4 regions of the Microbispora sp. H10949 genome follow, and region 1 is predicted to be linked to each of the others. Evidence: riboswitches for the same ligand, from Rfam matches in the RefSeq annotation. Region 1 holds a riboswitch; each other region holds the start of a gene.
What was found. Region 1 has a riboswitch for cyclic di-AMP ahead of HHX40_RS15925 (glycoside hydrolase family 25 protein). Riboswitches for the same ligand answer to the same signal wherever they lie in the genome.
Positions count from the first base shown of each region.

Region 1 (7,755 bases):
CGCCACCTCACTGCTGCTCGCCCTCACCATGGCCCCGCGCCTCGGGCTCGACCTGCGCGGCGGCACCCAGCTCGTCTTCGAGACGAAGGACTCCCCCACGGTCAGGGCGGACGCCGACGCCACCGACCGTGCCCTCGACGTGCTCCGGCGCCGTGCGGACGCCCTCGGAGTCGTCGAACCCACCCTGGTCCGCTCCGGCGAGAAGCGGATCATCGTGGAACTGCCCGGCGTGCTCGACCCGCGCGAGGCCGCCGAGGTCATCGGCAAGACCGCCCAGCTCAACTTCCACCCGGTGCTCGGCCCGGCCGGGGACGGCGACAAGGACGCGATCGCCGACGAGAGCGGCCAGAAGCTGAAGCTCGGGCCGGTCGCCCTCAGCGGGGCCGGCGTCACCGACGCCGCCGCCGGCACCGACCCCCAGCTCGGGCCCGGCTGGTTCGTGACGATCGACTTCCGGGAGGCGGGCCCCTGGCGGGAGCTGACCGGCAAGGCGGCCTGCGAGCCGATCGGCGATCCCAGGCGCAGGGTCGCCATCGTGCTCGACAACGAGATCATCTCCTCGCCCCAGGTGAACGAGACCGTGACCTGCGGGGCGGGCATCCCCGGCGGCACCACCCAGATCACCGGGTCGTTCTCCGCCGAGGAGGCGCAGAACCTCGCCGTGCTCGTCAAGGGCGGGTCGCTCCCGGTGCCCTTGGAGCTGGTCGAGCAGCGTACGGTCGGCCCGACCCTCGGCGCCGACGCGATCGCGGCGAGCGCCAAGGCGGGCGTCGCCGGGGTGATCCTCACCGCGGTGTTCATCGGCCTCGTCTACCGCCTGGTGGGCCTGCTGGCCGCGGTCGCGCTGGCCTGCTACGGGCTGATCTCGTACGCGGGACTGGTGGCGATGGGCGCCACGCTCACGCTGCCCGGCCTCGCCGGGTTCGTCCTGGCGATCGGCATGGCCGTGGACGCCAACGTACTGGTCTTCGAACGGGCCAGGGAGGAGTACGGCGCGGCGCCCCGCCGGGGCCTCAAGGCCGCCCTGGACCGGGGGTTCAAGAAAGCCTGGAGCGCGGTCGCCGACTCCAACATCACCACCCTGCTCGCCGCCGGGCTGCTGTTCTGGCTGGCGTCGGGGCCGGTGAAGGGCTTCGGCGTGACGCTGGCGATCGGCGTGCTCGCCTCGCTGATCTCGGCCATGCTGATCACCCGGGTGCTCGCCGCCGCCCTGATCGGCAGGTTCGGCCCGGGGGTGTCGGGCCTCGGCTCGATCGGACGGGTCAGGACCTGGCTGACCCGGCGGAACCCCGACCTGATGCGGGCGGGGCGGCGCTGGCTCGCCGTCGCGGCCGGGCTGCTCGTGCTGGTGGGCGCGGGGCTGGTCACCCGCGGCCTGAACTACGGCGTCGAGTTCACCGGCGGGCGGATCGTGGAGTTCGGCACGAGCGGGCCGGTCGACGTCGCCGCGGCCCGGCGGGCGGTGTCGGACGCCGGGTTCCCCACGGCCGTCGTGCAGCGGTCGGACGACGCGATCTCCGTACGGACCGGGCAGATCACCGCCGACGACGTCGTCCGCGTCGAGGAGGCCCTGGACCGGCGCGTCGGGGAGGTCACCAAGCAGCGCGACGAGCTCGTCGGGCCGAGCCTGGGCGCGGAGCTGCGCCGCAACGCGCTCATCGCGCTCGGCGTCGCGCTCGCGGCCCAGCTCGCCTACCTGGCGTTCCGGTTCCGGTGGACGTTCGGCGCCGCCGCCGTGGTGGCGCTGTTCGTGGACGCGGCCGTCGTCGTGGGCACGTTCGCCTGGCTGGGCAAGCCGATCGACGGCGTCTTCCTCGCCGCGATGCTGACGATCATCGGGTACTCGGTCAACGACAAGGTCGTGCTCTTCGACCGGGTCCGCGAGCTGTGGCCGGTGTCACGGGGGACGCCCTTCGGGCGGGTGGTGAACACGGCGATCCTGCAGACCGTGCCGCGTACGGTGAACACGGGGCTCGGCGCGCTGTTCATCCTGGCGGCGCTGGCGGTGTTCGGCGGCGACTCGCTGCGCGACTTCGCGATCGCCCTGCTGATCGGCATCGTGGCGGGCACGCTGTCGTCGTCGTTCGTGGCGGGGCCGGCGGCGATCGAGCTGGAGAGGCGCGCCGGTCAACCGCCGCCCGCACCCGCCGCTCCGCGTCGCCGGCCCGTGGCCCGCGACGGATCGGGCGCGGTGGTCTGAAGTGGTCGGAAATAGTGTGAAATCGGACTGAGGATGGTCCCGGGGCGGGCGGCGCCCGCCCCGGGACCACGGAGCCTCAGTGGCGGCCGAGGGCGCGCAGCTCGAGAGGGCTCAGCGCGGAGACGTTCTGGTCGATCGGCGAGTCGGTGTACTGGTGGATCGCCCAGCTCTTCCAGTCGGCCGGCGGGGTGATGTCGCCCGGGTTCCGGCTGTAGTGGGCCACCCACAGCGGATAGTCGCCCAGGCCGCGGCCGTACTTGTCGGCGAAGTTCCAGCCGCTGTAGAACATCGGCCGGACGCCGGTCTTGGCGGTCACGTACTCCAGCCATTTCCTGGCCCAGGCGTTGACGCGCTGCACCGACTGGCCGTCGGCGGTCTCCAGGTCGAGGACGAGGATGTCGCCGGGCTTGCCCGGCTGCGCGTTCACCACGCGGAGGAAGTGGTCGGCCTCGGCGATCGGGTCGTTGGAGGGGTGGCCGTAGTGGTAGACGCCGCGGACGATCCCCTTCTTGTCCAGCTCCCGCCAGTGCCGGGGGAAGGACGAGTCGACCCAGTCCAGGCCTTCGGTCGCCTTGATGAAGCCGAACTGCGCCCGGCTGTTGATCCAGTCGTGGTCGGCCTCGTAGCCGGAGACGTCCTGGCCGTACGTGTGCGGGTTCGCGTAGGCGGGAGCGGGCGCGGCCGCGGTGGCGACGAGCGTGGCGGCGGTGAGGGTGGCCGTGCCGGCCGTGACCGCGAGTGCCGCCGCGGCGAGGGCGGCGCGCAGGCGGCGGGCGGAGGGCCGCCCGGCGGGAGAGAACCTGATGGTGGGCATGACGCGGTTGAGCTCCTTGCTTCCATGCCGCCTACCGGGTTAGCTGACGGGTTCGGGCAGGAAGTGCCCTACGGGCGCATCTGGGGGTCTGCGCGCCGATTCACCCCGAGAAGTGGGTCCCCGGCTCCGCGGAACGCGGACTCGGCGGCCGCGCGCACAGAAGAGCGCACGGTCCGGGCAACGACACGGCAACGGAGGCGACGCGGATGTCACCGGTACCCATGCCGTGGCACCTAAAGGTACATACAGCTCAACAATGGTGTAAACCTGACAAAACCTGTTTTTACCTGGGAAGACTCGTCATGCAGGGTGCCCCGTTGGACGGGATCCCGTGCGGCGCGGCGCCGAGGGGGTTTGTAAGTTCGTGACCTGAGCGCTGAGTCACCGGACCAGAGCCGCACCAGAGGCACGCACACCGGAGCCACCGGACCGCACGCGAGAGGTGAACCCATGACCGCAGCTTCCGCCGGCCCCGGCCTCGGCGACCCCGGCTCCGGAGACGCGCCGCCGCCGTCGCCCGCGGAGTTCCGGCGCGCGCTCGGGATGTTCGCGACCGGCGTGACCGTGGTCACGGGTCTCGACGACGGCGATCCGGTGGGGTTCGCCTGCCAGTCGTTCGCGTCGGTGTCGCTCGAACCACCGCTCGTGCTCTTCTGCGCCGACCACAAGGGCCGCGCCTGGCCGCGGATCAGGAAGTCCGGCCGCTTCTGCGTCAACGTCCTCGGCGAGGAGCAGGTCGACGTGTGCGCCAGGTTCGGATCGAGCAACGGCGACAAGTTCGCCGGGCTCGCCTGGGACCTGTCCCGCTGGGGCACGCCCGCCCTGCGGGACGTGCTGCTGCGCGTCCACGGCGAGGTCCGGGAGGTGCACGTGGCCGGAGACCACGACGTGGTGATCGGCCTCGTCCGAGAACTCGAACCCGTCCATCCGGAGCAGCGGCCGATGCTGTTCTTCCGCGGCAGGTTCGGCGTGTACCACGACGACCCCGCCGCGGCGCTCGGGCCCAACCTGTGGGGCTGGGGCGACCACTGGGGATGAGGCCGTGCAGGGGGCGGGACCGTGACCTGCCGGTGACTTGATAGCCTGCCTGCTCCGCGAGTTCGGCGGACAGGCGGTGAATCGGGGGCCTGATGCGGGAGGGGCGGGTACGGCTCGGCGGAGCGCTGGACACGGCCGGGATCCTGTTCGCCGCGATCTTCTTCTGCCTGTCCCTCACGCCGTCGCTGCTGCCCCGCTCGTGGCCGCTGCAGGGGATCATCGCGGGCGTGCTGACCGCGACCGGATACCTGGCCGGCGTGACCGCCGGCACCCTGGCCCGCCGGAGCGCCGCCCCGGTCGTCCGGCGGTATGCCGGGGCCCGGTGCGCGGGATGGCGCGAGGGGTGGCACCGTACGGGACGGCGGCGGGTCCGCCGTCTGGTCGCGACGTTCGGCTGCGGGCTGGGCGCCGCGTCGCTGGTCCTCGGCGTACGCGCCCAGAGGGCCATCTACCCGCTGATGGGGCTGCGCCCGCCGGAACGGCTCGGCTATCTCGGCGTGCCGTTCGTCGCGGCGGCGGTGTTCCTGCTCCTGCTGGCCGCCGCCAGGGCGCTGCGCGTCGCCGCCCGGGCGCTCGGAGGCGTGCTCGGCAGGTGGATCCCCGCCACGGCGGCGCGGCTGGCCGCGACGCTCGGCGTCGGCGTGCTGGCCGTCCTGCTGACCGACGGGATCCTCACCGAGGCCCTGCTCAGAGGGGCCGACAACAGCTTCGCGGCGATCAACAGCGAGACCGCGCCCGGCACCTCGCGGCCCCGGTCCGCCGCCGTCTCGGGCGGCCCCTCCTCCCTGGTCTCCTTCGCGTCGCTCGGCCTGGAGGGCCGGGCGTTCGTCGCAGGCGCCCCTACCGTCGGGGAACTCAGCGGTTTCACCGGGCGGCCCGCGCTCCCGCCGGTCCGGGTCTACGCGGGGCTCGACTCCGCCGTGACCGCCCGCGAGCGGGCCGCCCTCGCCGTACGGGAGCTCGACCGGACCGGCGCGTTCCGCCGGGCGGTGCTGTGCGTGATCACGACGACCGGCACGGGCTGGGTGGACCCCCAGGCCGCCGCCGCCCTGGAGTTCATGTACGGCGGGGACACCGCGCTGGTCTCGATGCAGTACTCCTACCTGCCGAGCTGGCTGTCCTTCCTGGTGGACCGCGAGCGCGTCACGGCGGCCGGGCGCGAGCTGTTCGGCCAGGTGTACGCCCGGTGGTCGCGGCTGCCCGCCGGTCACCGGCCCCGGCTGCTGGTGTTCGGGGAGAGCCTCGGGGCGTTCGGCGCGGAGTCGGCGTTCCGCGACGACCGCGACCTGCGCGAGCGCACCGACGGCGCGCTTTTCGTCGGGCCGCCCGACAGCAGCCCGCTGTGGCGGCGGTTCGTGGACGGCCGCGACCCGGGCAGCCGGGAGGTGCTGCCCGTCTACCGGGACGGCGAGACCGTGCGCTTCGCCAACGGGCCCGAGGACCTGCCCGCGCCCGCCTCCTGGGACGGGTCGCGGGTGGTCTATCTCCAGCATCCCTCCGATCCGATCGTGTGGTGGACCCCGCGACTGATCCTCGGCCGCCCGGACTGGCTGGAGGAACGGCGCGGCGGCGACGTGCTGCCCTGGATCCGCTGGTATCCGTTCGTCACGTTCTGGCAGGTCACCGCGGATCTGGTGTTCTCCCTCGACGCACCGCCCGGCCACGGGCACGACTACGACGGCGAGGTGGCCGCCGCCTGGGCGCGGATCGCGCCGCCGGCCGGCTGGGACGACGCGCGGACGACGGCCCTGACCACGCTCCTGTCCCGGAGCGGGGCCGGCTCAGCCGGGCAGTGAGCCGAGCCAGCCGAGCAGCCGGTCGCCCTCACGCTTCATGATCTCGGGATCGCGCAGCGCGTTGGCCAGCAGCGACATGCCCTGATAGGCGCTCACCAGGGTCAGCGCGAGCCCGTCGGGCTCGGGCAGGCCCAGCTCGCGGAACTGGCGCTCGGCCCAGTCGAGCAGCAGCCGGATCACCCTCCCCGCCTCCGCGTCCAGCCCGCCCTCACCGCGCTTGTCCAGCTCGGCGGCGAGCGTGCCGGTCGGGCAGCCCCATCGCGCCGCGACGTCGCGCTGCCCGATCCAGGTCTCCACCAGCCCTTTGAGGCGCTCACGCGGATCGGGCAGCCGCTCCAGCCGTCCGGTGAGCTCCGCGAGATGCCGGGCGTGTTCGTCCAGCGCGGCGGCGACCAGCTCGTCCTTGGTCTTGAAGTAGTAGTACACGTTGCCCACCGGGACGCCGGCGGCGCGGGCGATGTCGGCGATGGTGGTGCGCTCGGCGCCCTGCCGGTGCACCACCTCGGCGGCGGCCGCCGTGAGCCGCCGCCGCTTGGCGCTCGCGGCCCCCGCGCGGGAAACGGTCGAGTCAGTCACCTGACTGACTATAGGCGCGTCCCGTGCTACGGTTCTCTCTGAGTCAGCCAACTAACTAAATTGAGGGAGATCATCATGATCGTCGTAACGGGAGCCACCGGGAACGTCGGCCGGGTCCTGGTCCGGCTCCTGGCGGAGGCGGGCGAGGACGTCACCGCCGTCGCCCGCCGCGTCTCGTCCGCCGATGTGCCCGAAGGCGTCCGTGCGGTCAGCGCGGACCTGGCCGATCCCGCCGGGCTGCGCCCCGCGCTGGAGGGGGCGGACGCGCTGTTCCTGGTGACGCCCGGCGACTACCTGGCCCTGGGCGGGAACGTGCGGCCGATCCTCCGCACCGCCGCGGAAGCCGGGGTGCGCCGGGTCGTCCTGCTGTCCTCCCAGTCCGCCGGGACGCGCCCGCTCTCCCCGGGTCACGGCATGCGGGCGCTGGAGGACGAGAGCGAGGTCAGGAACTCGGGGCTGGAGTGGACGATCCTGCGGCCGGGCGGCTTCGCCTCCAACGCCTTCGCCTGGGCGGAGTCCGTCCGCCTGCGCCGCACGGTGACCGCCCCGTTCGGAGACGTCGCGCTGCCCGTCATCGATCCCGGCGACATCGCCGAGGTCGCGGCGGCTGCCCTGCGGGAGCCCGGCCACGACGGCCGGGTCTACGAGCTCACCGGGCCGGAGCGGGTCTCTCCGCGTCAGATCGCCGCCGCGCTCGGCGACGCGCTCGGCGAGCCCGTACGGTTCGCCGAGCAGAGCCGCGACGAGGCACGCGCGATGATGGCGGCGTTCATGCCTGAGGAGGTGGCCGACGGCACCCTGGCCATCCTCGGCGATCCGACCCCCGGCGAACGGCGGGTCAGCCCGGAGGTCGAGCGGGTGCTCGGCCGCGCGCCGCGCCCGTTCTCGGACTGGGCGCGGCGCAACGCGGCCGCCTTCCGCTAGAGCAGGCGGCGGCCGGCGCCACCTACCACCACATCCACGGGATCACCTACTTCCACGGCTGCTACTCCGTCGGCGATGACCTGCTGTGGGGCGTCAACCGACGCCGCAAGGGCATCGACCACACCTGGGCGGCGCTGCGCTCCATCCGGGCCGCTCGCCCCGACGGTGCTCCTCGCCGCGAGCGCGCTCGCATCCGCAGCGAGAAGGGCATCCGTTCGGGCGGACGTCCCCTCGCCGATGCCGCTTGACCGGCCGGCGACCTTGCCCGGCCGGGTCCTAGCAGTAGCCGTCCACCCTGGCGCCGGCTGGAGCGAGGTTGGGCCAAGGATGCCCTGCTCTGTCGGAGGCAGCGGACCGTAGGAGGTCAAGAAGAGTGCATCCCGGGTAGCCCCGAAAACTCGCGTAGG
Region 1 is NZ_JABBWZ010000005.1:520,437-528,191, forward strand. Features, by position in the region: gene secD (protein translocase subunit SecD) at 1-2,200, shown strand, start outside; gene HHX40_RS15925 (glycoside hydrolase family 25 protein) at 2,277-3,014, opposite strand; cyclic di-AMP (ydaO/yuaA leader) riboswitch at 3,028-3,171, opposite strand; gene HHX40_RS15930 (flavin reductase family protein) at 3,465-4,052, shown strand; gene HHX40_RS15935 (alpha/beta hydrolase) at 4,145-5,848, shown strand; gene HHX40_RS15940 (TetR/AcrR family transcriptional regulator) at 5,834-6,424, opposite strand; gene HHX40_RS15945 (NAD(P)H-binding protein) at 6,500-7,348, shown strand; partial or broken gene HHX40_RS37715 (hypothetical protein) at 7,273-7,596, shown strand.

Region 2 (7,755 bases), on a different contig from region 1:
ACCGCCGCGATCTGCCGCTCCAGCACGTCCAACCGCTGGCCGATCCGCTGCACCCCCGCGTCGGGCCGGTTCCGCACGCCGACCACGGCGTCGATCACCTGGTGCGCGACGATCGCCCAGTTGGCGTCGTCCCACGCGCCCTGCTGGAGCAGCGCGGTGACGGCCGCCTTGGTGGCGATCGCGCCCAGCGCGACGGCGAGCTCGATCGACATGCTCGAAGGCTAAAGAGGCCTCTGACGCTCCGCATGAGTACCTCCCTACTCACATCAGGTGCGATAGAGGTGTCAGGGTGACCGTCGGCCGGCATGAGGAGAGCGACGCATGACCTTCGTGAAGGACGTCGAGACCCGTGGCATGCGCCACTGCGAGACGACGGCGCTGGGGGTGCTGTTGCGGCACGAGGGGCTCGATCTGTCCGAGCCCATGCTGTTCGGGCTGGGGTCGGGCCTGTCCTTCGTCTACTGGGACAGCAAGGCCATGCCGATCCCCTTTCTCGGCGGCCGGGTCAAGCCGTTCGAACTCACCAGGAACCTGGCCGCCCGGCTGGGACTGACGCTGGCGACCGAGGAGACCACCTCGTCGCGCAAGGCGTGGGAGAATGTGGCCGCCCGCGTCGACGCGGGCCGGCCGGTCGGCCTCCAGCTCGACTGCTACCACCTGGACTACTTCCGCTCCAAGGTGCACTTCGGTGGTCATGTCGTCGCGATGTACGGCTACGACGAGCACGAGGTCTACCTGGTGGACACCGACCAGCAGGGTGGAGCGGTACGCACCGGCCGGGACGGCCTCGCCAGGGCGCGGGCCGAACGCGGCCCGATGACCGCCAGGAACCGGTCCTTCACCCTCACCCTGCCGGCCCGCCCGCTCAACTGGCGGGACCAGATCATCCCCGCCATCCGGGACTGCGCCGACGCCTTCCTCGCCGCTCCCATCGCGAACCTGGGCCACCGCGGCATCGAGAAGGCCGGCAAGCAGGTGCCCGGATGGCTGCTACGCGCAGCCGAGCCGCGGCGGGACCTGCCGCAGGCCGCTCTCCTCATGGAGAAGGGCGGAACCGGCGGCGCCCTGTTCCGCGCCCTCTACCGCGACTTCCTCGACGAGTGCACCCGGCTGATCGACGACGGCGGCCTCCGCACCGGTCACCGCCTGTACGCCGAGGCCGCCGGCCTCTGGACGGAGGTGTCCGTCCTGATCGCGAAGGCGGGAGAAAGCGGTGACGCGGGACACCTGGAGCAGGCCGGGGTCATCCTCCGCGACCTTTCGCGCCTGGAGGAGGACGCCATGCGGGTGCTCCGTCAGCTGTAGGGGATCGGGTCAGTTCCTGCGCTGGAGGAGGAGCGTGACGAACCCCAGGATGCCCCGGTAACCGCGCAGCCACATGTCACGGTGCTCCAGAGCCGCCGTGCGAGCGTCGTCGGCGTCCGGGCCGGAATGCTCGTTGGCCCAGCGCAGCAGCGTGCCCGTCCAGGACCACTCGTATTCGTCCCATTCGGCCAGATCGCTGGTGTACGCGTGGACGACGTCGAAACCGGGGGACTCGGCGGCGGCGACGGTGCCGGGCAGGTCGAGGAACTCCGACTTCGCGGCGCCCAGCCGGGTGAGCGCCTCCGTGGTCGGCTCGCGCTCCCAGAAGCCCTCGCCCACCAGTGCCAGCCCGTTCGGCCGCAGGTAACGGCGGACGTGCTCGACGGTCGGGACGAGCCCGCCGAACGCGTGCGTGGCCCCGACGCAGAGCACGAGGTCGTACTGCTCGGCGACCGGGAAGTCGGCGGCCGGCCGCTCGTGGAACCGGATGCGTTCCCAGACGCCCTGGACCTCGGCCGCCTGTTCCGCCGCCTTGAGGCCGAGCGCGGAGATGTCCACACCGTCGGCGGTCGCGTCCTGGTAGAGCGCCAGCGCGCGCAGCGTCCAGGCCGCCTCGCCACAGCCGAGATCGAGGATTCTCGCCCCCTCGGCCAGCCGGGCCCGGCGCAGCAGCCGGGTCACGTTGGCACCGGAGACCGGCGCGGCGATGGGGTGGTCCCGATGAGCGAGATGGCTGATCAGCTGGCGGTCCATGGCCCAATCCTTCCGCATCCCCGAACCCTTGCGGCAAGCCGAATCCGCCCTTACAGGCGGCGCCGGGACGACCGCCGGCGTGCCGCCGGCCTGGCCGGCCCCCGGCGGAGACGCGGTCACGTGTGACCGGACGTCCCCGCCGGGGTGTCGTCCACGACGCCGGGGTCACACGCCGGGGCGTACGGCGGTGACGAAGTTGCTCCTCCAGTAGCCCTTGAGGCGGTCGACCCTGACCACCGCGCCGGAGTGGGGAGCGTTGATCACTTTCTTGTTCCCTATGTACATGCCCACGTGGCCGCCGCCGCTGGTGAAGATGAGGTCGCCCGGCTTGAGACGCGCCAGGGAGACCTTCTTCTTGACGGCGTTGAGCATCGACCACGTCGTACGCGGGATCTTGACGCCGGCCTTGCGCCAGGCGAACTGGACCAGCCCGGAGCAGTCGAACGCCCCCGGGCCCGTGGCGCCCCAGACGTAGGGATCGCCGATTTGCTTTTTCGCCACCTTGATGGCGAGTTCGGCCTTCTCCTGCTGGACAGCGGCCTTGGTGAGCTTCGTGTTGACGGAGGCCTCCGCCGTGGAGGCCGTGGGCGTCTCTCCGGCGTACGGGGTGAACGCCGTGACGGGGGGCTCGGGCGGGATGGCCGTCGAGTCCGGGGGCGGGGCTGTCACGGTCCCCGTGACGGCGCCGGCAGGCAGGGCGCCGAAGCCTGCCAGGGAGACGGTGAGCGCTGCGCTACCGAGCGTGACGCAGGCAGCGCGAAGCAGATTGGTGGGGTTGGCGGACAGGGGGATCTCTCCTAGGGTCTTCCGCTTGCGCCTACCGGGTTAGCTGACGGATTCGGGCAGGGAAGTCGCCCTACAGCGCTTACGCGCCGATTCACCCCGGACCTTCGGATGGAAGGTCGATTGGTTCCCCGGCTCCGGGCCTCCTTGCTGCACGGATTCGGCATCACCGGCGCCCAGGGGGGCGGGAGAGGACATGGCGCCGGTGACAGTGGATGCGCTTTCCGAACACGGGCTGGCCGGGTTCGTTGGGCAAGGAAACTACCAAGACACGCCATATTGCCGCAAAGGGGGCAAATGGGATTATGACCGCATAAAGGGATCATAAAGCGGGGAGCTGCAGGTCAGGGCAGGTGTGGTAGTCGGAAAACGTGACGCTCGTCACACCGGCCGATCGGCCTTCCGCAGGTCGCCAGGGCGCGCGCATCCGGCCGGCGGGGCATCTTCCACCGGCCGCGGGCGATCCCGAAGCGCTCGCCACGCCGTCGGTCCACGGCGTGGCGAGGTCAGACGGTCACTGCGTACGCCAGAACGTGCCGTTGGCCGAGGGGTCGTCGGGGTCGCCCTGCGGGACGCTGAAGCCCGCGCCCCACATCGTCGTCGTTCCCGGCCTGCGGGCGACGGAGAACACGACGGCGTCGGTGCCGGACTTCCGGACGAGCCGGGCCTGTCGCCACGTCGAGCCCGTGACCTGCCACAGGGTGGGGTTCCAGTTGCCCTGCAGGACCCAGACGCCGCCCCTGCCGTCGGGCTCCACCTCGGTGTACGGCTGGGCGTTGGCGGAGCCGATGGAGACGGTCCACGACCTGCCGTTCCAGTGCATCACCAGGGTGCGGCCGAAGTTGACGTCGTCGCCCTCCTCGTCGGCGCCCTCCCAGCTGACCCCGCCGACGGCCCACACGTTCTTCGATCCCACGACCGCGATGTCCTGGATGGTCACGACGGCGTCCGGCGCGGGAAGGGTGAGGGCCGGAGCCGGGACCAGGGTCCAGGACGTCCCGTTCCACCGCATGATCGAGGGATGGTTGCCCTTGACGCCCGCCGCCCAGGCCACGCCGGCCTTGTACGCGTCGACGGCGGAGGCGCGGCCCGGCAGCCGGACGCTCTTCCAGGAGGACCCGTTCCAGTGCCTCGCCGTGGCGGCCGTCCCGGCGACCGCCCAGACGTCCTTCGCGCCCGTCGAGTCGGCGTCCGTCGCCGAGAAGCCACTGCCCAGGGAGATCGTGGTCCATCCGCGGCCGTTCCAGCGCGCGGCCCTGCCCTCGCCGAAGACCCACGCGTTCGTGCCGGAGGTGGCCGTCACGGCCCGCAGCTCGTACGGCGGGCTGTTCGGGACGACCCGCCAGGATCGGCCGTCGAACCGCTGGACGAGACCCCGCTGCCTGCCGTTCACGACCCGGTGCCCGGCCGCCCACACCGACCCGTTGCCCAGGACCGTCACGTCGTTGAGCACGTCGTCCCCGGGCAGCGTGTTCACCCTGACCGGCTTCCACGTGGGCGCGGGCGCCTCCGCCTGGTAGCCCTGATAGCCCAGGTGGCCCTGGTGGGCCGCACCGGACGCGGCCACGGGCGGCACGCTCGCCAGGCCGAGAACCATCACCCCTGTGACGACTGCGGTACGCATGACGCTCCCCTCCGTTCGCCCATATGACGTCCGATCGAGGACATTCGTTCACCGGGCGGCCACGCGACTTCCGGCGCGGATGCGGTGGAATCGGCCTGTCCGCGTGCGAAAACGACAAGTAGGATTGCCGGTATGGCAAACGACGACGCCGCCGTCCTGGCCTCCGTCGGTTCCCGGCTGCGTGCGCTGCGCAGGCAGAACGGCAGCACGCTGAGCCGGCTCGCGGAGTCCACCGGCATCTCGGTCAGCACCCTGTCGCGCCTGGAGTCCGGCGAACGCAAGCCCACGCTGGAGCTGTTGCTGCCGCTGGCGCGGGCCTACCAGGTGCCGCTCGACGAACTCGTCGGCGCGCCGCCGGTCGGCGACCCCCGGGTGCGGTTGAAGCCCATCAGCCGCTGGGACTCGACGATCGTGCCCCTGACCCAGCACCCCGGCGGGCTGCAGGCGTACAAGATGATCATTTCGGTGGAGCGCTGTGATCCCGAGCCGCGTACGCACGAGGGCTACGAGTGGCTCTACGTGCTCAACGGGAGGCTGCGGCTGGTGCTCGCCGAACACGACCTCGTCCTCAGGGCGGGGGAGGCCGCGGAGTTCGACACCCGGCTGCCGCACTGGTTCGGCAGCACCGGCGAGGCGCCGGTGGAGATCCTCAGCCTGTTCGGCACCCAGGGCGAACGCATGCACGTCCGGGCGAAACCACGCGGCGCGTAGGAGACGCCCGCTGAACCGTCTCAAGGACGAACCACGGCTTTCCGCGCATAATGGGGACACCTGCAGGCGATCAAGGAGCGACGATGCGGCTCGCGCGGTGGTCGAACGCTCCCGGCCGGGGACGATGACCGGGTGAGGAGAGGCCGATGGGCCATGGCGGCGGCTCTCGGGCTCGCCTGCCTGGGCGCGTGCGGGTCGGTGACGGCCTCCTCCGGTGTGGACATGGATCACCTGCGGGAGCTGGGGGTCGCGCCCGACCTCGTCTACCTCGTCGATCTGCCGGGATACGAGATGGCCGAGCAGTCCATGGGCGGGGTCGGCGAGGAGGGGTTCGGCGTCTTCTACACCGCGCCCGGCGGACGTCAGGTGGAACTGCGGGTCGACCGGGGCGCCTTCGACGACGACGTGTGCCGGAGCACTCCGATCAACCTCGCCACGCCCCCGGACGCGCTGGTCCTCTGCGTCCACGACGAGGTGGGCTGGTATCGGATGGCCGGTGACCGCCACGAGTACGTCGCGCTCAGGGGAGACGTCCTCATCAAGCTGAGCGGAGGGGTGACGGACGTCGGCCGGGCGGCGCTGAAGGCGGCCGTCGCCGGGGCGCGGCGCGCCACCGGCGACGGGAAGGCCGGCACCGCGCCGCCCCGCGTGCCGGTGGAACGAGGCGACCTGCCCACGGCAGGCGACGGCGCGCCGGACAACGAGGTCGGCCCGGGTGGCTGACCGGCGGATGGGCAGGTTTTCCGCCGCGTCGCGGAGCTGAAAGTTTCACACCCCGCACGGGTACGGAGGTCCCGGTCGCGGCGCTCCGGACACAGTTCAGGACGGGTGGCCCGGGCGCGTGACGCCGCCGGGGCGCGGGCCCGGAACCTTGACCATCCCGCCCGCATGGGATTGGCTCCGCGCCGTGGCGATGTCCACGGTCGCCGCGGCACGCGTTGACGGAGACGAATTCCGTACAAGCGGGCGAACGGAATCGTGCGCCCGTGATTGTTAACGCTAACAATTAGGTAGTACTTGTCGCCGCTGAACGTGTCGATGCGCAAGTCGCGTGGTCACTACCCCAGGAGGTGAGTATGGGATCGGCGTTCACCCTTCGGGCCCGGCTCAGGCGTGGTGTCGTCTGGATGGCGGGCCTGTTGTGCATGGCGGCGTTGCTGCCGGCCACGACGGCCAAGGCGGACAACCCCATCGTGCAGACGATCTACACCGCTGACCCGGCCCCGCTGGTCTACAACGGGCGGGTGTACCTCTACACCGGTCACGACGAGGACGGCTCGACCTACTTCACGATGAAGGACTGGCGGGTCTTCTCCACCACCGACATGGTGAACTGGACCGACCACGGCTCCCCGCTGAGCGTGGCCACCTTCAGCTGGGCGAAGTCGGACGCCTGGGCGGGCCAGGCGGTCTACCGCAACGGCAAGTTCTACTGGTACGTCCCCACGACCAACCGCTCGACCGGCCGGATGGCCATCGGCGTGGCCGTCTCCGACAGCCCCACCGGCCCGTTCAAGGACGCCATCGGGCGCCCGCTGGTCGAGAACGGGGAGATCGACCCGACCGTCTACATCGACGACAACGGGCAGGCCTACCTGTACTGGGGCAACCCGAACCTGTGGTACGTCAAGCTGAACAGCGACATGATCTCCTACTCCGGCAGCGCGACCAAGGTCACCTTGACCACGTCGGGGTTCGGCACCCGCACCGGGGACGCCAACCGGCCGACGCTGTTCGAGGAGGGGCCCTGGTTCTACAAGCGGGGCAGCCTGTACTACATGGTGTTCGCGGCCAAGTGCTGCTCGGAGTTCATCGCCTATTCGACCTCCTCCAGCCCGACCGGGCCGTGGACCTACCGCGGCACGATCATGTCGACGCAGGGCAGCAGCTTCACCAACCACCCGGGGATCATCGACTACAACGGCGGGTCGTATTTCTTCTACCACAACGGCGCGTTGCCGGGCGGTGGCGGATACACGCGCTCGGTGGCGGTGGAGAAGTTCACCTACGGCTCTGACGGGTCGATCCCGACGATCAACATGACCACGACCGGGGCGCCGCAGATCGGCACGCTCAACCCGTACGTCCGGCAGGAGGCCGAGACGATCGCGTGGGAGTCGGGTGTGGAGACCGAGGCCTCCACCGAGGGCGGCATGAACGTCGGGTTCATCGAGAACGGCGACTACATCAAGGTCAAGGGGGTCGCCTTCGGCTCCGGCGCGACGTCCTTCAGCGCCCGGGTCGCCTCCGCCAACTCCGGCGGCAAGATCGAGCTGCACCTGGACGGCGTCAACGGCACCCTGGTCGGCACGTGCAACGTCTCCGGCACCGGCGGGTGGCAGACCTGGACCACCGTCTCCTGCTCGGTGAACGGCGCGACGGGCACCCACGACCTGTACCTCAAGTTCACCGGCGGCAGCGGCAACCTGTTCAACGTGAACTGGTGGCAGTTCAGCGGCAACGGCCAGCCGTCGCCTTCGGCCACGCCCTCGCAGTCGCCGTCGCAGTCCCCGTCGCAGTCCCCCTCCCAGTCGCCGTCGCAGTCCCCCTCCCAGTCGCCCTCGCAGTCGCCCTCGCAG
Region 2 is NZ_JABBWZ010000012.1:195,313-203,067, reverse strand. Features, by position in the region: gene HHX40_RS29135 (hypothetical protein) at 1-212, opposite strand, end outside; gene HHX40_RS29130 (BtrH N-terminal domain-containing protein) at 322-1,305, shown strand; gene HHX40_RS29125 (SAM-dependent methyltransferase) at 1,315-2,058, opposite strand; gene HHX40_RS29120 (C40 family peptidase) at 2,224-2,727, opposite strand; cyclic di-AMP (ydaO/yuaA leader) riboswitch at 2,858-3,017, opposite strand; gene HHX40_RS29115 (hypothetical protein) at 3,356-4,465, opposite strand; gene HHX40_RS29110 (helix-turn-helix domain-containing protein) at 4,598-5,176, shown strand; gene HHX40_RS29105 (hypothetical protein) at 5,330-5,899, shown strand; gene HHX40_RS29100 (family 43 glycosylhydrolase) at 6,253-7,755, shown strand, end outside.
Region 2: linked by a shared signal. The riboswitch ahead of HHX40_RS29120 (C40 family peptidase) and the one ahead of HHX40_RS15925 (glycoside hydrolase family 25 protein) in region 1 are both predicted to bind cyclic di-AMP.

Region 3 (7,755 bases), on a different contig from region 1:
TGACGGCCGAGGGCGACCTCGTCACGCTGAGCCGGGACGCGGACGGCGACCGGTTCGGGGGCGCCGTCGTGTCGCTCGGCGCGCTCGGCGCCGTCGTCGCCCTGACGCTCGATCTCCTGCCGGCGTTCGAGGTCCGGCAGCGCGTGTACGAAGGGCTTCCGGCGGAGGTGCTCGACGACCGGTTCGACGCCGTCATGTCCGCCGCCTACAGCGTGAGCCTGTTCACCGACTGGCGGACCTCGCGCGTCAACCAGGTCTGGGTCAAGGAACGCCTCGCCCCCGCCTCCGGCGGCCTCGGCGACGCGGAGCCGGACGGCTTCTTCGGGGCGGCCCCGGCCGACGGCCCGCGCCACCCCGTGCCCGGCGTGTCCCCGGTGCACTGCACGACCCAGATGGGGACGCCCGGCCCCTGGTTCGAGCGCCTGCCGCACTTCCGGCCCGACTTCACCCCGAGCAGCGGCGAGGAGCTCCAGGCGGAGTACATGGTGCCCCGGCAGCACGCGGCCGAGGCGTTCCGGGCGCTCGGCGCGATCGGCGACCGCATCGCCCCGGTCCTGCAGATCTCCGAGATCCGCAGCATCGCCGCGGACGACCTCTGGCTGAGCCCGAGCCAGGGGCGCGACACCGTGGCCTTCCACTTCACCTGGGTCAAGGACCCGGCCGCCGTGACGCCGGTGCTGACCGCGATCGAGGAGCGCCTGGCGCCGTTCGGGGCGCGACCCCACTGGGGGAAGCTCTTCACCCTCCCGCCGGACGTCCTGCGCTCCCGCTACGAGCGCATGGACGACTTCGCCGCCCTGGCACGGCATTACGACCCCCAGGGCGTCTTCGCCAACGAGTACGTCGAGCGGTACGTCTTCGGGCGGCGATAAGCCCGATTCGCGGAGATAGGCCGGGGTACGTGTGTGCCGCGGCCGCCGCCGCATCCCCGGCGTACGGCCCCGGCCGTACGGGTGAGGGGAGGCGCCATGCGGATCGAGGACTACGCGCTCGTCGGCGACATGCACACGGCCGCCCTGGTGGGCCGGAACGGCTCGGTCGACTGGCTGTGCCTGCCCCGCTTCGACTCCGGCGCCTGCTTCGCGGCCCTGCTGGGCGGGCACCGGGCCGGGCACTGGCTGCTGGCGCCCGCCGCGGGAGGCACCTGCGCCGGGCGCCGCTACCGCGACGGCACGCTGGTGCTGGAGACGACCTGGGACGCGCCCGGCGGGTGCGCCCGGGTCCTCGACTTCATGCCGCCGCGCCAGGAGGCACCCGACGTCGTCCGGATCGTGGAGGGCGTGCGCGGCCGGGTGGAGATGCGTACGGAACTGCTGCTGCGCTTTGACTACGGCGAGGTGGTGCCCTGGACGCGCGAGCGCGGCGGCGAACTGGCCGTGATCGCCGGCCCGAACGCCGCGTGGCTGCAGTCTCCCGTGCCGCTGACGCAGGAGTCGCGCCCGCGCGCCGCGACCGCCTCGTTCACCGTCGCGGCGGGGGAGCGGGTGCCGTTCGTGCTCACCTGGCAGGAGTCGTGGCGGAGCCGCCCGCACCGGCTGGAGGCCGCCGAGGAGCTGGCGAACACCGAGCGCATGTGGCGGGAGTGGCTCGGCCGGTGCCGTCACCGGGGTGAGTACGCCGAGGCGGTGTCCGGCAGCCTCGTCACGCTCAAGGCCCTCACCTACGCCCCGACCGGCGGCATCGTCGCGGCGCCCACCACGTCCCTCCCGGAGCTGATCGGAGGCTCCCGCAACTGGGACTACCGCTACAGCTGGCTGCGGGACGCCGCGTTCACCCTCCAGGCGCTCATCGGGGCGGGGTACTCCGAGGAGGCGACCGCCTGGCGTGACTGGCTGCTGCGGGCCGTCGCCGGAGACCCGGCCGACCTGCAGATCATGTACACGATCGACGGCGGCCGCCGGATGCCCGAGCGGACCCTCGACCGGCTGCCGGGATACGAGGGGTCCCGGCCGGTGCGGGTCGGCAACGCCGCCGCCCGGCAGTTCCAGCTCGACGTGTACGGCGAGGTGATCGACTGCCTCTACCAGGCCAGACAGGCGGGGCTGGGGCCGGAGGAGGACGCCTGGGACCTGCAGCGCGCGTTCATGGACTATCTCGAGGGCGCGTGGCGCGAGCCGGGCAACGGGCTCTGGGAGGTGCGCGGGCCGCGCCGCCCGTTCGTGCACGCGAAGGTCCTCGCGTGGGTGGCCGCGGACCGGATGGTCGCCTCGGTGGAGCGGCAGGGGCTCGACGGCCCGGTGGGCCGCTGGCGCGCCCTGCGGGAGGAGATCCACCGGGACGTGTGCGCCCACGGGTACGACCCCGGCCGCAACACCTTCACCCAGTTCTACGGCTCCAGGGGGCTGGACGCCGCGCTGCTGCTGATCCCCCGGCTCGGCTTCCTGCCGCTGGACGACCCCCGCCTGACGGGGACCGTGGACGCCGTGTGCCGCGAGCTCACGGAGGACGGATTCGTGCTGCGCTACCGGCCGGAGGCCGACGGGGTGGACCGGCTGCCGGGCGGGGAGGGGGTCTTCGTCCCCTGCTCCTTCTGGCTCGCGCACGCGCTCGCCCTGCTGGGCCGGCGCAGGCGGGCGCGGGCGCTGTTCGAGCGGCTGCTGTCCCTGCGCAACGACGTCGGCCTGCTGGCGGAGGAGTACGACCCCACCCGCCGCCGCCAGGTGGGCAACTTCCCCCAGGCCTACAGCCACGTCTCGATCGTCAACACGGCGGAAGCCCTGACGGCGGCGGCGCCATCTGCCTGACAGATGTACTTCATCTGCAATCCGCGCGTCTCGCGGTCTCCCCTCCGCGCCGTCCCCGGTTGCATGATGCAAGAGAGGGGTCTCGGGCCCCCGGCCACCTGGGAGAAGAGGTGACACATCATGGTGCAACCAGGTCTGGCTCGACGCCCGGACGTCACGGAGCTGCGCCAGACGTACGACCGGGCGGGATCGACCGCCCCGGCGCAGGTCATGGACGCGGTGACGCTCCTCGCCGGCCTCTACCTCGCCATCTCGCCGTGGATCGTGGGATTCACCGGGTTCGGCGGCCTGACGGTCAACAACCTGATCGTCGGGCTGGTCGTCACGGCGCTCGCGCTGAGCTGCGCCTCCGCGTTCGGCCGGACGTACGGCGTGAGCTGGGTGACACCGGTGCTCGGCGTCTGGGCGATCATCGCGCCGTGGGTGATCAGAGGCCAGCCGGCGACCACCGCGACCATCTGGAACAACGTGGTCACCGGAGCGGTGATCTTCCTGTTCGGCCTCGGCGCGCTCGCGTTCGCGGCCAACTACCGGCAGCACGAGCACGGCCGGCGGAGAGGAGTCGGCGCACCGGGCGGTGAGTGGTAGCCGGCGCGGCAGCCCGCCGCCTGCGGTCCGACGCCAGCGGTCCGACGCGGCGGGGCCGGCCGGATCGACGGGGCGTGAGAGGGCCCGAGCCCGCTCACGCCCCGCCATCGTGCTTTATGGGAGCCCGAGTGCCAGACGGGCCCGTACCGGACGATGTGGCGCATATCACGATTAGGTGCCGTCAGTGCGAGGACCTGCGGAAGCATGGTGCAGAAGGTGCAGAAATGGACCTGTTTGCCGGTTTTTCGGTCGTGTCCTTCTCGTGATCTACTATGCTTCCGGTCAGTACGCCGGTGCGTGGTCCTCAACCCGAGGACGACCGGCGACCGCCGAATCCCGGATGTCATCGAACCCGGGAACCGGGGACCCACGTCTCTTCTGGGGTGAATCCGGACCATCCGGTAGGGCTACTCCTGGCCCGAACCCGTCAGCTAACCCGGTAGGCGGCCAAGGAGAGGAGAGCGCGTGGAGTGTCCGCTCCACCTGCCCACCCGGTCCGGCCTCCGTCGCCGGACCACATGCCCGCCCTGGAACGTCTCCAGGCTTCCGGGGTGACGGCGCGCCCGTGACGGGCTGCCACATCTCCCGTTTCTGAATCCCGTCCGACCCCGCCCGCCCGGGGACCGCCGCGGCCGTGTCCGCCGGTGCGTCCGCCGGCGTGACGGTCGGCGTGACGGTCATGCCCGCATGCCGTCGTGCCCGGCGGCGGGTTCGTCATGTTCTGACGCGCGCCATAGGAGCCTTCGATTTCTACCGATCCGATAGCACAGCAGTTGCTCGACGCCGTACGCCCGGAACTCGGCTACCGGGAACGGCCCGGGAAGCCGACCAAGTTCGGCGAGTGGTACGCCGACAACATCGCCATGGACTCCGACTTCAAGGCGGCTCCCTGGTGCGACATGTTCGTCTCGTGGGCGGCCAACCGGGCGGGCGTGCGGGACCACGTCGGCGAGTTCGCGCTGACCACCCGGCACGCCAAGTGGTTCGAGCAGCAGGGCGCCTGGAGCCGCAAGCCGGAACCGGGGGCCGTGGTCTTCTTCGACTGGTCGGGGTCGAAGCGCATCAAGGACATCGACCACGTCGGCATCGTCGAGAAGGTCGTCGGCGGCAAGGTCCACACGATCGAGGGCAATGTCGACGGCGTCTGGCTCAAGCGCAAGGTGCGCGACTCCAGCAAGATCGTCGGGTACGGCCTGCCGCGCAAGGTCAAGGTGATCCCGAAGGTGACCGTCACCGTCCAGCCCGTGGCGGCGGACGCAGCGGTCCAGGGGGCGGTGGTGCAGGGGGCAGTGGGGCAGGGGGCGGCGGCGTCGGCCACGCGGAGCATGGCCGCGGGTCACGGGCAGCCGCCGGGCACGGTCTTCTCGCCGAGCGACGCCGTCCTGCCGGCCGGGCTGCTGTTCGCGCTCGTGTCGACCGCGGTGACGGGTCTGCGCTTCAGGGCCGCCGCGGCGGCGACGTCCGGCGGACGGCACCGCATGGGTGGCCCGCGGCGGGAGGGGCACGGCGGCGAGCGACGCGGCCAGGAGGTCGTGGGAGCCGGGGTGTCCGGCCCCGCCGCGGCGCAGGAGCCGTTCCACCTCCCCTATTTCGGCTGACCGGCCGGAGAGGCGCCTGGGAACACTCTGGGAGTTTGAGATCGTTTGCGGGTGTCTGTGAAATTCGGTGACTCGCGCGGCTAGGGTGGGCAGCCACCCGCGGAAGCCGTGGAGCTTTCCCCCGATACGACCGCTGGGAGTTGTCTCACATGTACGGGCGCGTCCCCTCACAGACGAGCCAGGATGATCAGTTTCGTCAGGAGATCCTCTCCAGCGACGAGCCGTCCGGCGCGAAGAGCAGGAAGCCCTTCGTCATCGTCGCCGTGATCCTGGTCGCCGTGCTCGCGGCGGCGGGTGCGGGTTTCGCGTTGCGCGGCGCCACGGACCCGGGCCCCTCCGCGGGCGGTGCCGGGCAGCAGACGGCACCGGCGCAGGAGAACGGCGCCGGTGATCCCGCCGAGGCGGGACCGGACTCCGGGACCGGCGCCGAGGACGGCGCGGATGACGGCTCGGCGGGCGACGCCGAGGGTGGTGGCGCGGACGGCGGCTCCGGAGGCTCCGCGCAGGCGCCCGCCGGAGACGGCACGGGCACCGGCTCCGGCGCCGGTGGGTCCACCGGTCAGGCGCCCGGCGGCACGGGCCAGGTGAAGACCGGGCCGGCCGGAAAGGCGGGCGGTGACACGAAGGGCGGCGCGGGCACCGGCTCCGGCGGAGGCGACGACACGCCCTCGACGGCCGGTGGCTCCGGCGGCCTCATCCCGGGGGAGTGCGCCGCCTCCGGATGCTGAGTCCGCGTGACGACCGCGTACCCGGCGAGTGCGCCGCCGCCGCGAACCCGGCCGGCTTCCGGCGGGCGTACCGGATCACCAGGTCCGTTCAGGCATCGGGTCAGGAGGACGGATCGGGCCAGCCGAGCGGGAACGAGACGGTCGTGGGCGGTTCGCCGGCCGCGTCGGTGAACTCGCGCATGGCGGTGATCAGAGCCTGACGCCGGGGAGCGGGCATCCGGGCGAGTATCGCCGCGATCTCCGCCTTGCGCCGGGCAGTGACCTCGTCCACGATGCGCGAGCCGACGTCGGTCAGCCGCAGCAGCGTCTCCCGCCGGTTCTGCGGGTTCACCTCGCGCTTCAGCAGCCCGGCGGCGGCGAGGCGGTCCGCCATCCGCATCGCGGTCGAGGGATTCACGCCGAGTCTCTCGGCCAGCGTGACCAGTTTTGTCTCTCCCTGCCCGACCACCAGCAGCATCCGGAACTGCGGCAGTGTGACTCTGTCCTCCGCGGAGGCGAGGGAGCGTGCGGAGATCGCGACGAGCACCCGCGACGCGGTGAGCACGGCGGACGTGACGGCCTCCAGGTCGTCCGCGATCGGCTCCTCGTCCCCATCCTTAGCCATAGGCATCGTTTTTACACGGTCCCAGCCGCCGTCTCGTCATTGCACCGGACAAAGGTTCCCACCCTGTGACCAGGAGTTGTACGGCGAGGACGGCGGCGGTGCGTCCCGACATGCACCTCTGTGCGAGCGCGTGTGCTGATCGCTTCTGTGGGTAGTCGCGGGGGCACGGAAAACACGGAGGGAAACGATGGGCTGGAGCTACCGTAAGTCAATCAAGATGGGGCCTTTCAGACTCAACCTGTCGCGCGGCGGTGTGGGCCACAGCTACGGCGGTCGCGCCTTCCGCGTGACCAAGACGGCGGACGGGCGTCGCACCCTCACGGTGAACCTGCCCGGCGGCTTCCACTGGAAGAAGACGCTCAGCTAGAGCGGGTGCGTGACGCGCCGGGCGCGGCCTCCGGCCCGCCCGGCGCAGGACCCCGGCGGCGTCACTTCTCCGGGCTCACTTCTTCCGGGCTCACTTCTTCGGGCGTCACTTCTTCGGGTGCAGCGCCGAGGGCTTGTGCACCGCCGAGCCGCCGCTCTTCTCACTGCGCACCTTGTACTGCGGTTCCTCCGGAGACGCGGCCACGGTGCGGCCGGCCTCCTCGGTCCGTTCGGTGATCTTCTTCTCGACCTTGCCTTCGGCGGTCCCGCCGTGGCTCTTCCAGGTCACCTCGTCGCCGACCTTCGGTTCCTCGGATTCGCGCTTGTCACTCATGGGCCCGCGCATACCCCTTCGTCCCGCCGGCACTCGGGATGGGAATCCAGGAAAAGGGCGATCCCTTGGGCGCCTGATCTCCGTGCCGTTTCCCCGGCGTTTCCGCGGGGCGCCGAACCCGTATGTTCCACGCCGCTGCGGCGCCCGTCAGGCGGGCCGCTTGCAGGCGTGATGGGACCTTTGCGGGTGAAGCGCCCGATCACCATGCTTGACCGGACATTGGTCGTGGGATGCGTGATCACTCCCTGGTGCGGCGCTTACCGTCGTGCTCGTACCATCCATGACCTCGGGGGAGTCTCATGCCTCTCTGCACTGCCGTACTGGCCGCCGCCCTCCTCTCCGGGCCGGCCGTCGTGCCGCCGGACCCGGCTCCGACCGGGACGACGGCCACCGCGGACACGAACGACGCCACGCCGTCGTGGCGGCCGGCGGGACCATTCGCTCTCACGCCCGGCGGGGCGCCGCAGGACGGGGAGTCTCCGTTCATGCTTCCGCAGGCGCCGCCGTGGATGGCGCCCGGCGGGACGGCGGGCGAGCGGGGCGACGCCGGCGCGGACTCCGCTCCGGGGAGCGCCCCGGACGTGCCGCGTGATCCCGGTGCGGACGCCGGGCCGGACGCGGACGGCGACGTCGTCAGGCCGGGGGAGAAGGCCGGCGGCGCGGAGAACGTCAGCCCGTCGGGATCGAACACCTCGATCATCCCGCTGATCGATCCCAAGACGCGCGACGTCGTGTTCCAGCCGGCGTCGGCGCCCGGCAAGCCGGGCGAGGCGCCGAAGCCGTTCACCTTCCA
Region 3 is NZ_JABBWZ010000003.1:600,349-608,103, forward strand. Features, by position in the region: gene HHX40_RS10095 (D-arabinono-1,4-lactone oxidase) at 1-872, shown strand, start outside; gene HHX40_RS10100 (glycoside hydrolase family 15 protein) at 969-2,744, shown strand; gene HHX40_RS10105 (SPW repeat protein) at 2,865-3,332, shown strand; cyclic di-AMP (ydaO/yuaA leader) riboswitch at 3,650-3,794, shown strand; gene HHX40_RS10110 (CHAP domain-containing protein) at 4,106-4,930, shown strand; gene HHX40_RS10115 (hypothetical protein) at 5,080-5,658, shown strand; gene HHX40_RS10120 (MarR family winged helix-turn-helix transcriptional regulator) at 5,759-6,262, opposite strand; gene HHX40_RS10125 (DUF4236 domain-containing protein) at 6,450-6,629, shown strand; gene HHX40_RS10130 (DUF2945 domain-containing protein) at 6,735-6,962, opposite strand; gene HHX40_RS10135 (hypothetical protein) at 7,262-7,755, shown strand, end outside.
Region 3: linked by a shared signal. The riboswitch ahead of HHX40_RS10110 (CHAP domain-containing protein) and the one ahead of HHX40_RS15925 (glycoside hydrolase family 25 protein) in region 1 are both predicted to bind cyclic di-AMP.

Region 4 (7,755 bases), on a different contig from region 1:
CTGCCCAAGGACTGGGGCGGCAAGGTCGTGCTCAAGCAGGCCGGAGGGTCGTCGTTCGGCGGCGACTTCGTCGTCTCCATGCGCGAGGGCGACCGGGTCCAGCTCGCCGTCGTCGACGTGTCGGGCAAGGGCGTCGACGCCGGCACCCGCGCGCTCATGCTCTCCGGCACGTTCGGCGGGCTGCTCGGTTCGGTGGACGACTTCCTGGCCTCCTGCAACTCCTATCTCCACCGGCAGATCGGCGACGAGGGGTTCGTCACGGCCGTCCACCTGACGCTCGACCTGTCGACGGGGGAGTACACGATCACCTCCGCCGGGCACCCGCCGGTGGTCCGGTTCGACTCCGGGTCGGGCACCTGGCGGGTGTCCACGGCCAAGGGGGTCGTGCTCGGCGTCGTGCCCGACCTGGCCTGCGAGACCGACAGCGGCGTGCTGCGCAAGGGCGACGCGCTCATGCTGTTCACCGACGGGCTGATCGAGCAGCCCGGCCGGGACATCGACGCCGGGCTCGACCGGCTGCTGGGGGAGGCCGAGCGGCTGCTGCCCTCGGGCTTCCGGGACAAGGCGCGGCAGCTCGTGCAGGCCATGTCGTCCGGTCACAACGACGACTGCGCGCTCGTCCTCATCTGGCGTCCCTGAGGCCCGCCGGGAAAGCTCCCTACAACCAGCCGTAGTCGGTGGCGATGCGGACGGCGTCCACCCGGCTGCGCGCCCCGGTCTTCACCAGGACGCGCGACAGGTGGTTGCGTATCGTGCCGACGGACAGGCCCAGCTCGGCGGCGATCTCCTTCGAGCGCGCGCCCCCCGCCGCGAGGCGCAGCACCTCGTGCTCCCGGGGCGTGAGGGGGCACTCGGCGGCCTCCAGGGCCGCGACCGCGAGCTCGGAGTCGACGATCCGGCGCCCGGCGATGATCCGCCGTATCCCGTCGGCGAGCTGCTCGGGGCACACCTCGATGCTCAGGTAGCCCAGGGCTCCCGCCGCGAAGGCCCGCTTGAGGTGGCCGGGGTTCGGCTGGGCCGACAGCAGCATCACCCGGCATCTGGGCACCTTCTCGACGAGCCGCGCGGCCAGGCTCGGCCCGTCCGCCCCCGGCAGGTCCGCGTCGATGACGGCGGCGTCCGGCAGTACGTCGAGGGCGGCCGGCACGATGTCCTCGGCCGAACCGACGTCCGCGACCACCGTGAGGTCGCTCTCCCCTTCGAGAGATGCGACCAGGCCTCGCCGTACCAACGGAAGGTGTTCGGCCACCAGGATCCGGATCAAGACGCTCCCCTCTGGACGGTCTCTCAAAGGGTGATCGACCCATTGCGTACTGTCAACGGAGTGTCCAGGTTCGGCCATGTATGGGCAACGCGCCGGTTCGCCGGAGCAGGTCTCTCCCTTGTTCCGGTGGGCTACTCTCGGAGGGTGCGACGACTGCCACGGCATCTTCTCCGACTCGGAGGTACGCGCTGATGAGCTGGCTCATCGTGGCCGGATTCGTGATCGTCTTCGTTGGTCTGCTGCTCTCCATCGCGCTGCACGAGATCGGGCACCTCGTCCCGGCCAAGCTGTTCGGCGTCCGCGTGACGCAGTACATGGTCGGCTTCGGGCCGACGCTGTGGTCGCGGCGGCGCGGCGAGACCGAGTACGGCGTGAAGTGGATCCCGCTGGGCGGCTACATCCGCATGGTCGGCATGCTCCCGCCGCGTCCCTCCGACGACCCCGGCAAGCTGCGCAGCGTCTCGACGGGCCCCTGGCAGGGCCTCATCGAGAACGCCAGGGCGGTCGCCTCGGAGGAGATCCGGCCGGGTGACGAGAACCGCGTCTTCTTCCGCAAGCCCTGGTGGCAGAAGGTCATCATCATGACCGGCGGGCCCGCGATGAACTTCGTGCTGGCGTTCGTGCTCTTCGCGGTCGTGATGATGGGCTTCGGCGTGCGGACGACGAAACCGGTCGTCTCCTCGGTGTCCAAGTGCGCTATCCCGGCGGCCGAGGCCGCGCACCGGGACTGCGCGTCCGGCGACCCGCTGACGCCCGCGGCGAAGGCGGGGCTGCGGCCGGGGGACCGGATCGTCGCCGTCGGCGGCACTCCGGTCGCCAGCTGGGAGGCGGCCACCCGGCAGATCCGGTCGCACGGCGCCGGGGCGACGACGCTCGGCATCGAGCGCGACGGCCGGACCACGACGGTGGACGTCGACCTGATCGCGCAGGACATGCCCTCGCAGACCGACCCCGACAAGGTGGACAGGAACGTCGGCTTCCTCGGCGTCAGCCCGACGATCGTCGTGGAGAAGCAGGGCCCCGGCTACGTCGTCGGGCAGATGTGGGACCTGACCAAGCGGACCGCCGCGGCCATGGTCAACATCCCCAAGAAGATGGTCGGCGTGTGGAACGCGGCGTTCTCGGGGGAGAAGCGCGACCCGAACGGGCCGATCGGGATCGTCGGCGCCGGCCGCATCGGCGGTGAGATCGCCGCGTCGGACATCCCCATCGACAGCAAGATCGAGGTGTTCATCAGCCTGCTGGCCGGGCTGAACCTCGCGGTCGGCATGTTCAACCTCGTCCCCCTGCTGCCGCTGGACGGCGGCCACATCGCCGGCGGCCTGTGGGAGGGAGTCAAGCGGGCCTTCGCCCGGGTGCGCCGGCGGCCCATGCCGGGCTACGTGGACGTCGCCAAGGCGCTCCCCCTGACGTACGTCATGGCGGCCCTGCTCGTCGTCATGGGCGGCCTTCTCATCTACGCCGACCTGGTGAACCCCGTCCGCATCTCGGGCTGAGCGGGGCTGAACCGGGCTGATCGGGTTGGGCCGGGCCGGGCGGGCCCGGCCCGGCGGGTGAGGGACGGGGTCCCTACTCGCCCGTCGCCCCGTCGATGCGCTCGCGCAGCAGGTCGGCGTGGCCGTTGTGCCGCGCGTACTCCTCGATCATGTGGACCATGATCCAGCGCAGTGAGTGGTGGACGCCCTGCCGGGCCGCCTTCGTCGTCGCGTCCAGATCGGCGCAGGCCGCCTCCGCCGCCCGCGCGTGCTCGATCTCCGCGCGCCAGGTGGCGAAGGCCTCCTCGGCGGACGCCGTGTCCACGTTGTCGAACTCGCCGTCCGGATCGTCGTCGGTGTAGTAGATGCCTTCGAGGTCCTCGCCGGCGAGCCGCCGCCGGAACCAGCTCCGCTCGACGTCGGCCATGTGCCGCACGATGCCGAGCAGCGACAGGGACGACGGCGGGACGGAGCGCAGCCGTAGCTGTTCCTCGGCGAGGCCCTCGCACTTCACGGCCAGCGTCTGGCGGTGGAAGTCGAGGAAGGCGCGCAGCATCTCGCGCTCGCCCGCGGCGAGCGGAGGATCGGTACGTGTGTCGGTCATCCGGACATCCTCCCCCTGGCCCCCGGGGTGCGACCACTTCATTTCCGCCCCGCCGGACGGCCCGCCTTCCAGGCGCAGGAGAGGGGGCGCGCTCTCGCGACCCGCTTGACTCGGGCGTGGACGAACCTTTGCCTGTACTTGTCCAAACAGCATGATCGAGTCAGAATCAGTTCAGCCTTCAACCATTTTGGTTGGAGGGTCGCTGCACGGATGAGGAGAGGCATGAAGCGCACGATCTCCGTTCTCGCCGTCGCCACCGGCGTCCTCGGCGCCACGCTCACCGGCGTCGGTCCCGCGTCCGCCTCCGCGGTCGACTGCTCCACGGGCGGGTACACCTACGCCCGGACCAGCTACGTCCCCACCAACGTCCAGCGGCCGTCGGTGGACGGCCGTAACTACAACATCGCCGGTCCGTCGGCGTACACGCACGAGGTCTGCCTCGACATCCCGGACACCGAGACGTTCACGATCGAGGTACAGATCCACTCCTCCGACGGGTCCACGACCGTGTTCGTGGACGACCGGCCCGGCGACAAGGTCTTCCGCTTCTCGCCCGGCACCAACAGCTGGTGGCAGGTCTACGGCACGATGACCGGGCCCGGCAGCACCTACATCTACTACACCTGGAACGAGAAGCAGATCCCCGCCTGACGCGGAACGGGCCGGCCGCCTCGCTCGGCGAGGCCGCCGGCCCTCGAAGCTCCTGCTCAGTACATCGAGATGTGGACGTGGTCGTAGTGGTTGGCGGTGACGCCGCCCCGGTCGGACATGGGGCGCCAGCCCGGGTGGCCGAGGTTGTAGATGCGCTGCTGCCAGATGACGTACATCACGCCGAGCTTCGGGCCGTTCTTGATGGCCCAGGCGGCCAGGCTGTCGCCGAGCGCCTTCATCTGGGCCGAGGGCATGGCGCCGCCCGAGCTCATCATGAAGTCGCAGGCCCGGCCGAGGGGGTGCTCACCGCTGTTCTCGGCCCGGTAGCAGCCGACCGGGAAGCTCAGATCGAAGTGCTCCTCCACCTCCGAGCGCATGAGCCGCATCCGGGGCGTGATGTTGTCCGCGCCCGCCGGCAGTTCGGGCGCCCACGACCCGCTGCCCCTCCGGCCCGGAGCGATCGGGACCAGGCGGTCGATCTTGTCCTTGATGTCGTCGATGAGCTTCTCGGCCTCCCGGCGCCGACCGGCGACCTCCGCGGCCTGCGACTTCAGCGACGCGGTGAGCGCCTTCGCCGCCTCGGCGGCCTTCTGCCGTTCGGTGCGGACCTCGTCGACCCGCGCGAGCCTCGCGGCCTGTTCCTCCTTGAGCTGGTACGCCACCGCGGAGACGGTCAGGTTGGGCAGGACCCGCACGCTGTCGGTCTGGTACCGCAGCCCGACGAACTCCCGGACCTCGTCGAGGGTCGCCATGTAGTCGGTTTCCGCCCTGGTCACGCGGGCGCGCGCCGCCGCCTCGTCGTCCCGCGCTCTGGCGAGCGCGACCCGCTTGGCGTTGTAGTCGGAGATGAGCCGGTCGACCTTCTTCTGCAGGCCGGCGAGCTGCTTCTTGAGCTGCCTCTCCGTCGGCTTGGGGGCGGCGGCGCCCCCGGCGGCCGTGCCGAGAACGAGGGCCGCGGCGGTCAACACACCGGCGGCCAGGGGGAACGCGCGGGGCAGAGCCCACTCCTCTCCATCTGCCGACCGGGTTAGCTGACGGGTGCGGGCTGGAGGAGCCCGGGCAGCGACGTGCCTTTACCCCAGAGGCGTGAATGGGTCCCCGGCTCCCGGGCGAGGCGCCCGGGATTAGGCGGCACCGGCTGTAACCGGTGGTGCCAGGGATACTAGTGGTAAAGAAATGGTGACTGCCACCCCAAGTCGCAACCGTACGGAGATCAGTCCGTTACCACCTCGCGCAGCATGCGGGCGGCCTCCTCCGGCAGCACGTCGTTGACGAAGGCGCCCATCGCCGACTCCGATCCGGCGAGGTACTTCAGCTTGTCCGCCGCCCGCCGGATCGTGAAGACCTGGAGGTGCAGGTAGGCCAGATCCCGGCGGTAGGTGACCGGAGCCTGGTGCCAGGCCGCGACGTACGGCATGACGACGCCGAACAGCCCGTCCAGGCGGCGCAGCACGTCGATGTACAGCGGCGCGAAGGCGGCCCGCTCCTCCGCCGACAGCGCCGGGATGTCCGGCACCCGGCGGTGCGGGTAGAGGTGCACCTCGAAGGGGTACCGGGCGGCGGCCGGGACGAAGGCCGTCCAGTGCTCGTTGGCGGCCACGACGCGGGGCCCCTTCCGCTCGGCCGCCAGGACGTCCGCGAACAGGTTGCCGCCGCGGTGCCGGGCGGCGGTCTCCAGCATCTGCCGGGTACGCGGCGTGACGTACGGATAGGCGTAGATCTGCCCATGCGGGTGCGGCAGCGTGATGCCGATCTCGGCGCCGCGGTTCTCGAAGCAGAAGACCTGCTCCACGCCGGGCAGCGCGGACAGTTCGGCCGTGCGGTCGGCCCACGCCTCGACGACCAGCGCGGCCCGCTCGTCGCCGAGGGAGCTGAAGGAGGCGTCGTGGTCGGAGGTGAAGCAGACGACCTCGCAGCGCCCGGTCCCCGGCCGCACCTCGCTCAGCCCGCCCACCTGCTCGTACGCGCCGGTGTTGAAGCTGAACGACGGGAAGCGGTTCTCGAACACCGCCACCTCGTACGGCGAGGGGATCTCCGAGCCGGGATGCCCGGGGCAGAGCGGGCACTCCTGGGCGGACGGCAGGTGGGTGCGGGTCTGGCGGTGCCGGGCGACGGCCACCCACTCGTCCATGAGCGGGTCGTGACGCAACTCGGACGCGAGGGGGCGCGCGGGCAGATCCCGGGGGTCGGCCACGTCGTGGTCGGCGTCGTCGCGGCGGTCGAAATAGATCAGCTCCCGGCCGTCGGCCAGATGAGCGATGGTGCGCTTCACGGTGCGATCTCCAGCTTCACAGGGCTCTTCTCCGGCGTCGCGGCGGCGTCACACGGAGGCGGTCTTCAGGGGCGCCTCGCCGGACGGATCCGCGAGGAGGAGCTCGCCGGCGTGCTCCGACAGCACGGCGCGGGCGTCCTCGGGCAGGCCCGTGTCGCTCACGACCACGTCGGCCTCGCCGAGGGCCGCGATCGTGCTGATGCCGACGGTCCCCCACTTGGTGTGGTCGGCCAGGACGACGAGCCGCTGGGCGGCGGCGATCAGGGCGCGGTCGGTCTCCGCCTCCAGCAGGTTGGGGGTGGTGAAACCGGCCCGGACGCTCATGCCGTGCACGCCGAGCATGAGGATGTCGACGTTCAGGGAGCGGACGGCCGCGACCGCGACCGGGCCGACCAGCGCGTCGGACGGCGTCCGCACGCCGCCCACGAGCACCACGGTCTGGTCGGGCCGTCCCGCCCGGTGGAAGACGTCGGCCACCTGGACGGAGTTGGTGATCACGGTCAGCTCGGGCACGTCCACCAGGTGGTGGGCCAGCGTCCAGGTCGTCGTGCCGGCCGAGAGCGCGACGGAGCTTCCCGGCCGTACGAGCGGGGCCGCGCAGCGGGCGACGGCCTCCTTCTCGGCCTGCTGCCGCATCGACTTGGCCGCGAAGCCCGGCTCCTCGGTGGAGCCGGCGCCGGTGGCGGTGGCCCCGCCGTGCACCTTAACGATCAGGCCGCGCTCCGCCAGGACCTCCAGGTCGCGGCGGATCGTCATGTCCGACACCCCGAGCTCACGCACGAGTTGCGCGACCCGGACCCCGCCGGACCTGCGGACTCTCTCCAGGATCGCCTGCTGCCGTTGCTGGGCCAGCATCCGCCACTCCTTTAAACAGATTCCAACAGATTATGCACACATACGTACAGGAGCGCTGAGCCGGGGTGCGGGTACTTGCCGCCGCCCGCCCGCGGGGGGACAGTGGGCGAAACCCGTACTCCAGGGAAGGCGGCCGCGATGGGCAGACGCGCACGCAAGTCGAAGGCCCGCAGGAAGAAGAAGGCCAACCACGGCAAGCGTCCTACGGGGCGATAGCCCGGTTCCGGGGCCGTCTCAGGGGGTTCTGCCCCACGCCGCGAGCAGCTTGGTCTGCTGGTCGGCGCCGGCCGGGACGTCGCGCTCGTCCCCGATCACGCCCGCCTCGCGGTAGCCGTCCCACGCCTTGGCGAACCATTCGGCGCAGGACGCGACGAGGTCGGGGTCGAGCCGTTCCGGACCGCCGACGGCCCGCGCGAGGTCCCAGGTGTGGATCAGCGCGTCCGCGAACAGCTCGGTGATGTACTCCTCGCCCGGCACGTCGCCGAAGGACAGATGAGCCACGCTCGTGAGGGCGCCCTCGGCGTACACCGCCTGGACGGCGCCCTGCGCGGACGCCTCGAACGCCTTCACCGGGTCGTCGCCGAGCACGTCGCCCTCGAACGCGTCGCCCACCTCGGCGGCCGTGCGGCCCGAC
Region 4 is NZ_JABBWZ010000006.1:578,331-586,085, forward strand. Features, by position in the region: gene HHX40_RS19100 (PP2C family protein-serine/threonine phosphatase) at 1-639, shown strand, start outside; gene HHX40_RS19105 (LuxR C-terminal-related transcriptional regulator) at 659-1,264, opposite strand; gene HHX40_RS19110 (M50 family metallopeptidase) at 1,456-2,760, shown strand; gene HHX40_RS19115 (DinB family protein) at 2,834-3,343, opposite strand; gene HHX40_RS19120 (hypothetical protein) at 3,566-3,994, shown strand; gene HHX40_RS19125 (hypothetical protein) at 4,051-4,962, opposite strand; cyclic di-AMP (ydaO/yuaA leader) riboswitch at 4,997-5,134, opposite strand; gene galT (galactose-1-phosphate uridylyltransferase) at 5,208-6,266, opposite strand; gene HHX40_RS19135 (DeoR/GlpR family DNA-binding transcription regulator) at 6,315-7,121, opposite strand; gene HHX40_RS38240 (50S ribosomal protein bL37) at 7,260-7,337, shown strand; gene HHX40_RS19140 (TIGR03086 family metal-binding protein) at 7,356-7,755, opposite strand, start outside.
Region 4: linked by a shared signal. The riboswitch ahead of HHX40_RS19125 (hypothetical protein) and the one ahead of HHX40_RS15925 (glycoside hydrolase family 25 protein) in region 1 are both predicted to bind cyclic di-AMP.